DNA from 2 places in the Kinneretia sp. DJ1R-11 genome. Region 1 is predicted to be linked to the other one. Evidence: predicted binding sites of a transcription regulator. Region 1 holds the regulator's gene; the other holds the start of a gene.

Evidence for each region. The regulator FNR, encoded in region 1, switches genes on or off when oxygen is low (the NO sensors DNR and NnrR bind a similar motif). The targets are predictions, from matches to a motif close to TTGATNNNNATCAA.
Region 2: LNV23_RS22455 (oleate hydratase) is a predicted target of FNR. The motif match lies at 1,762-1,775, and genes of this name have one in related genera.

What each region holds. Positions count from the first base shown of each region.
Region 1 covers NZ_JAJIRR010000004.1:20,837-24,240, forward strand. The annotation lists gene hemN (oxygen-independent coproporphyrinogen III oxidase) at 1-963, opposite strand, end outside; gene fnr (fumarate/nitrate reduction transcriptional regulator Fnr) at 1,146-1,880, shown strand; gene LNV23_RS08910 (hypothetical protein) at 1,968-2,270, opposite strand; gene LNV23_RS08915 (hypothetical protein) at 2,272-2,526, opposite strand; gene ccoG (cytochrome c oxidase accessory protein CcoG) at 2,564-3,404, opposite strand, start outside.
Region 2 covers NZ_JAJIRR010000019.1:43,448-46,851, forward strand. The annotation lists gene LNV23_RS22445 (calcium:cation antiporter) at 1-988, shown strand, start outside; gene LNV23_RS22450 (Crp/Fnr family transcriptional regulator) at 1,045-1,617, shown strand; gene LNV23_RS22455 (oleate hydratase) at 1,920-3,404, shown strand, end outside.

The DNA of each region.
Region 1 (3,404 bases):
GGCCAGGGAATCCGTGGCCAGTGCAAAGTGGTCCATGCCGATATAGCTGTAGCCATGCTGCTCGAAGCCGCTGATGGCCGCGGCCAGCATGGTGACCTTGTCACCCGCCACCGGCAGCTCAGCCTCGTTGATGCGCCGCTGCGGCTTGAAGCGCTGCGGCAGGTGGGCATAGCCGTACAGCGCAATGCGGTCGGGCTTGAGCGCGCCGACCTGAGCAATGGTGCGAGCAAAAGACTCGGGCGTCTGCAGCGGCAGGCCGTAGATCAGATCCACATTGGTGGATTCGAAACCCAGCGTGCGCGCAGCCGTCATCAGCGTGGCCACACTTTCATAGCTCTGCTGGCGGTGTACCGCCTTCTGAACCTCGGGGTCGAAATCCTGCACGCCAAAGCTCAGGCGGTTGAAGCCGAGCTGACGCAAATGGGCCAGACGCTCATTCGTCACGGTGCGCGGGTCGACCTCGATGGACACCTCGGCACCGGGCGCCAGGCGGAATCGCTCCAGCAAGGCCACAATCAGCTGACTCAGCTCGGCATCGCTGAGAAAGGTCGGTGAACCGCCCCCCAGATGCAGCTGCGAGACCGCGGCGCCACGACCGAGATGCTCCAGAGTCAGATCCATTTCCGTGACCAGGGCCCGCAGGTACTCGGTGGCACGGTCATGGTGCTTGGTAATCACCTTGTTGCAAGCGCAGTAGTAACAGACAGACTCGCAAAACGGAATGTGGATGTACAGCGACAGCGGCGTGTTGCCGCCGACCTGCGACCCGCCCGATCGCTGCGCCAGGGCCTGCTGGTATTGCTCCAGCGTGAAGGCCTCGACAAAGCGATCGGCCGTCGGATACGAGGTGTAGCGCGGGCCGGACACATCGAAGCGACGCAGCAACTCTTCACTGATGCAGGCTGCGCCAGGATTGATCGTCTCGGAGGCCGGGCGCGCGCGGCCTTGAATGTTCTGTACCATGTCCAGCACTTTGCCAAGGCTTTGGCTGCGCGACTTGACAAGGATCAAGCTCGACGCGCTTTAACGGCACAACAATGCACCAAGTTTTGAGGTGCATCATGCTCATGTCCGTCAAGAATCTGGAAGTCTCACAAGCGCAAGCCGGCTCAACCGAGCGGGCTGAACCCCTGAAAAAGCACACGATGAACGCCACCGTCCCGATCAAGTTCGAGCCCCTGAAAGTCGCCTGCTCCAGCTGCAATTTGCGCGAGCTGTGCCTGCCGGTCGGCCTGTCCTCGGGCGACCTGGATCAGCTCGACCAATTGGTCGCCACACGCCGCACTGTGGCGCGCGGCGACACCTTGTTCCGAAGCGGCGATGAATTCCAGTCGCTCTACGCCGTGCGCACCGGCTTCTTCAAGACCTGCGTGTCCTCGGAAGACGGACGCGATCAGGTCACCGGCTTCCAGATGGCCGGCGAGTTGCTGGGCCTGGACGGCATCAGCACCGACCGCCACAGCTGCGACGCTGTCGCACTCGAAGACTCTCAAGTCTGTGTGATCCCCTTCGAGCAACTTGAAGAGCTGTCGCGTGAGTTCACCGACCTTCAGCGCCAATTCCACAAAATCATGAGCCGCGAGATCGTGCGCGACCACGGCGTGATGCTGCTGCTGGGCAGCATGCGCGCGGAAGAGCGCCTGGCGGCCTTCTTGCTCAACCTGACACAGCGCCTGCAAGCCCGCGGCTTCTCAGCCGCGGCCTTGGTGCTGCGCATGACGCGCGAGGAAATTGGCAGTTATCTCGGCCTGAAGCTGGAGACGGTCAGCCGCACCTTCTCCAAGTTCCAAGAGGAAGGCCTGCTCGAAGTGAAACAGCGCCATTTGCGCATCCTCGATCAAGCCGGGCTACAGAAGCTGGTCAACAACAGCAACTGCTGAAACTGACACACCCAAGCAAAAGGCCTTCGGATTTCCGAAGGCCTTTTTTCATCGTGCGCCCCACGGCGCCTGGAACTGACGGGGCGTTCAACGCGGCCAGCCGCGAGGATGTGCGTCGTCCGGCAGATCAGGCAGGGTCGCCAGCATGACGCTGACGCTGGCCGAGAGGCTGATCACCAGCCAGAAGATCATGAAGCTGACGGTGTAGACCGCCTGGCGCGACCAGTCCAGGCGTTCCGCACCGAACCAACTCAGGTCGCTGGGATCAATGACGGCAAACACCAAAGCCTCCAACACGCCGGCCATGAAGAAGGCCGGCCAGGCCACGGCCATGGCCCAACGGCTGCTGAGCTTGGGGACGACCGAGGCGGAGCGTTCAGCGCCGTCCATTTCACTGTCCGCCGGTGGCGGCGTGATTGCGTGCTTCCCGGGCTGGCAGCAAAGCCTTGGCGCCACTGGCCTTGTTGGCCACCAACTTCTCCTCCAGCACCGGGTCGGGGTGGCTGATGGCCAGGCTCAAGGTCACGAAACTGGCGACGATGACAAGCGCAGGCCCGCCAACGACCAACCACATCATGGGGGTACGCCACCAGCCGGCCGGCTTGTCCAGCGGGGCTTGGGCATCGAGATTCAGGTTCTGGCTCATGGGTATGTCTCCTGACTGTGCTTGTGCGAGCCGGCGCTCAGCGTGGCACGATAAAGGTTGATTTTTCGTGCACCACGGTGGCTCCGGCTTGGCCGCCATCCTGGCTGCGCAACTGGAACTCGATGCCATGCGAGCCCTTGTGGTCTTGGGCGGCACGTGCCGCCGTCTCGGGCGGCACTCGCACCGACAGCGTCAGCCAGCGCGCCTCGGCCGGCGCCACGCTCAGCTCGACCGCCTTCTCCAACTTGATGCCCTCCAGACCACTGACCGTGACACGGTAGCGATGGGTCTGCTCGGTCGCGTTCATGACCTGCAGACGGTAGAGGTTCTCGACATAACCGTCTTCCACCACGCGTGCCAGCACACCGCGGTCGCGCACCACATCGAGCTTGACGGGGCTGCGCAGGAACAGCAGGCTGGCCAGCAGGGCTGTACACAAGACAAACAGCACCACGGTGTAGATCACCACCCGTGGGCGGAACATGCGGCGCAGCTTCTGAGCCGGGCTCAAATGCTGCTGCAGGCCGTTTTGGGTGTCGTAGCGGATCAGGCCACGCGGGTAGTTCATCTTGTCCATCACGCCGTCGCAGACGTCGATGCAGGCGGCGCAGCCGATGCATTCGTACTGCAGGCCTTGGCGAATGTCGATGCCAGTGGGGCAAACCTGCACACACAAGGTGCAGTCGATGCAGGAACCCAGTCCGGCCGCCTTGACCTCGTCCACGCTGGATTTCTTGCTGCGCGAACCGCGCGGCTCGCCGCGCTCGGCGTCGTAGCTGATGATCAGCGTGTCCTTGTCGAACATGGCGCTCTGGAAGCGCGCATACGGGCACATGTACTTGCAGACCTGTTCGCGCATGAAGCCAGCGAAGCCGTAG
Region 2 (3,404 bases), on a different contig from region 1:
TTGGTGGATGTTGCCCCTGGCCTTGCTGCTGATGGCTGCGGTCTTGTCAGCCGTCCACCATGCCGAGGTGGTGGCGCACCGCGTGGGTGAACCGTTTGGCTCCCTGGTGCTGGCCGTGGCGGTGACGGTGATCGAGGTGGCGCTGATCGTGTCGCTGATGCTGGCCGGTGGTGAAAGCTCCAACGCGCTGGCGCGCGACACGGTGTTCTCGGCCCTGATGATTGTCTGCAACGGGGTGGTGGGTTTGTGCCTGCTGCTGGGCGGCCTGCGCCACAAGGTGCTGGCCTTCCGTGTCGAGGCGACCAGCCCGACGCTTGCCGTGTTGGTGGCCCTGGCCACCCTGACCCTGGTGCTGCCCAGCTTCACCACCAGCACGCCGGGCCCGACCTTTTCCACCGCCCAGCTGATGTTTGCCGGCTTGGTGTCCCTGGTGCTCTACGGCGCATTCGTCTTTGTGCAGACGGTGCGGCACCGCGAGTACTTCCTGCCCATCGAAACCGAAGAGGGGGAGCAGGCGGCAGAGCGCCCCTCGGCCGGCGTGGCGGCTTGGAGCGTCGTGCTGCTGCTGGCCTGCCTGGTCGGCGTGGTGGGCCTGGCCAAGCTGTTGGCGCCAGGGATTGAGGCCGGCGTGCGCGCGGCCGGCGCGCCGCCGTCTGTGGTGGGTGTGATCGTGGCCTTGCTGGTGCTGCTGCCGGAGACCGTGGCCGCCGTGCGCGCGGCCCTGCGCAAGCGCTTACAGACCAGCCTCAACCTGGCCCTGGGCTCGGGCGTGGCCAGCATCGGATTGACGATCCCGGCCGTGGCCCTGCTGTCCCTCTTCTTCCCCTACCCCTTGGTGCTGGGCCTGTCCAACACCAGCATGGTGCTGTTCCTGCTGACGGTGGTGGTGGCCACCCTGACCCTGGGCAGCGGCCGCGCCACCGTGCTGCAAGGTGCCGTGCATCTGGTGCTGTTTGCTGTCTTCTGTTTCCTGGCCGTGGTGCCCTGATCGGTGGGCGCGTGATTGCGCTCGCCGAGTGATTTGTGTGGTTCTTTCCCTGATTGATGCAGCAAACCCGACTTCTTCTCGAAGGCGCCGCCGGCGCGTCCCTGCCTGACTGGGCCTTGCTGGAGCCCGGCTACCGCCTGGGTCACTACGCCCGGGGCGACGATGTGTTCAGCATCGGCCAGTGGCAGCCTTTTGTGTATGTGCTGCGCCAGGGCATGGTCAAGCTCAGCTACAGCAATGAGGCGGGCGAGGAGTGGATCAAGTCCTTCATCGGCGAAGGCGACTTTTTCGCCTGTCCCAATGTGCTGGTGGCCGGCGGCAAGACCGACTATGCCGCCGTAGCCTTGGAGGATTGCCAAATTGAGCAGGTGGACTTTGCCGCCATGCATGCGCTGACCGAGCGCCACCCGGCCTGGCAGCGCGCCATCCGCCAGTTGCTGGCCTGGCACATCGTGCGCAAGGAGCAGCGTGAGCGCGAGCTGCTGACCCTGCGGCCCGACGAGCGCTACCAGGCCTTTCTGCGCAGCCAGCCGGCCCTGGCCGAGCGGGTGCAGCAGCGCGACCTGGCGCATTACCTGGGCGTGACGCCCGAGGCCCTGAGCCGCATCCGCAAGCGCCTGCGAAGCTGAGGTTTCCTGCTGCGCCCTCGCCATGCGTCGTTGGCCCTCGCTTCAGCATCCTCACGTACAGGAAGTACGTTCCGGTCCTTCAGCTCCTGCCGCCTAGCCTGCCGAGCGCTCGCGACGAAAACCGGGCTCTGTGAACACGCGGCTTTGACCCAAGTCAAAGCCCCGCCACACGACCCGGGCCGATTGATCCGGATCATTTGTCAGCCGCCTGCGCGGCGCCAAGCTACGCCCATGCCATCACCTGTTCCCTGGCGAACGGTGAGGTTCAGCGGATTTCTGAAGGATCTGCTGCCACCCCTGACATGAAAGCGAGCTTTGCCATGACCACACCTCAATCGACCCGCCCCATTGATTCATCCTTCCGCGCCTACCTGCTGGGCGGCGGTATCGGCTCCATGGCCGCAGCGGCCTTCATGATCCGCGACGCCGGCGTGCCCGGCGCGCAGATCCACATCCTGGAGGCCTTGCCCTTGATGGGCGGCAGCCTGGATGGTGCCGGCGATGCCGAGCGCGGCTACTCGCTGCGCGGCGGCCGCATGCTGACCACCGACAACTACGAGTGCACCTGGGACCTGTTCAAGTCCATCCCCTCGCTGGAACACCCGGGCCAGAGCGTGCTCGGCGAAACCCTGGATTTCAACGAGAAGTACAAGGCCCATTCGCAAGCCCGCCTGGTCAACCGACAGCGCGCCAAGGTGCCGGTCGAGTCCATGGGTTTTTCCATGCACGACCGCCTGGAACTGCTCAAGCTCTCCAATGCCAGCGAAGAAGAACTGGGCACCAGCACCATCACCGACTGGCTGTCGCCGGCCTTCTTCGAGACCGAGTTTTGGTTCATGTGGGCCACCACCTTTGCTTTTCAGCCCTGGCACAGCGCCGTCGAGTTCAAGCGCTATCTGCACCGCTTCATGATGGAGTTCTCGCGCATCGAAACCCTGGGCGGCGTCAAGCGCACGGTCTACAACCAGTACGACTCTTTTGTGCGGCCGCTGCAAGCCTGGCTGCGCGAGCAGGGCGTGAACTTCGTGATGGACTGCCAGGTCACCGATCTGGAGCATGTCGAGACCGAAGGCCAGTTCCAGGTCATCGCGATCTGCTGCCAGCGCGCCGGCCAGGCCGAGCGCATCGAGCTCGGCCCGCAGGACCTGGTGTTTTTCCAGAACGGCTCCATGACCGACGCCTCCAGCCTCGGCTCCATGCGCAGCGCGCCGCCGCAGCTGAACAAGCAGGACAGCCAGGGCTGGGCCTTGTGGGAAAAGCTGGCCCAGGGCCGGCCCGAGTTCGGCAATCCGGCGGCCTTCAACAGCAGCATCGCCGAATCCATGTGGGAGTCCTTCACCGTCACGCTCAAGGACACGGCCTTCTTCGACAAGATGCGCGCCTTCAGCGGCAACGAGCCGGGCACCGGCGGCCTGGTGACTTTCAAGGATTCGAACTGGCTGATGTCCATCGTGCTGGCCCACCAGCCGCACTTTGCCAATCAGCCGGCCGATGTCCAGGTGTTCTGGGGTTATGCCTTGTTCCCCGATCGCATCGGTGATTTCGTGGCCAAGCCCATGTCCGAGTGCATGGGCGAAGAGATCCTGCGTGAACTCTGCGGCCACCTGCGCTTCGATCTCGATGCCGTGGCCCAGGCCAACTGCATCCCCTGCCGCATGCCCTACATCACCAGCATGTTCATGCCGCGCGCGCTCAGCGACCGGCCGCTGCCGGTGCCCAAGAACTCGCGCAATCTGGCTTTTGTCAGCCAATTCGTTGAGATCCCGGACGATGTGGTCTTCACCGTC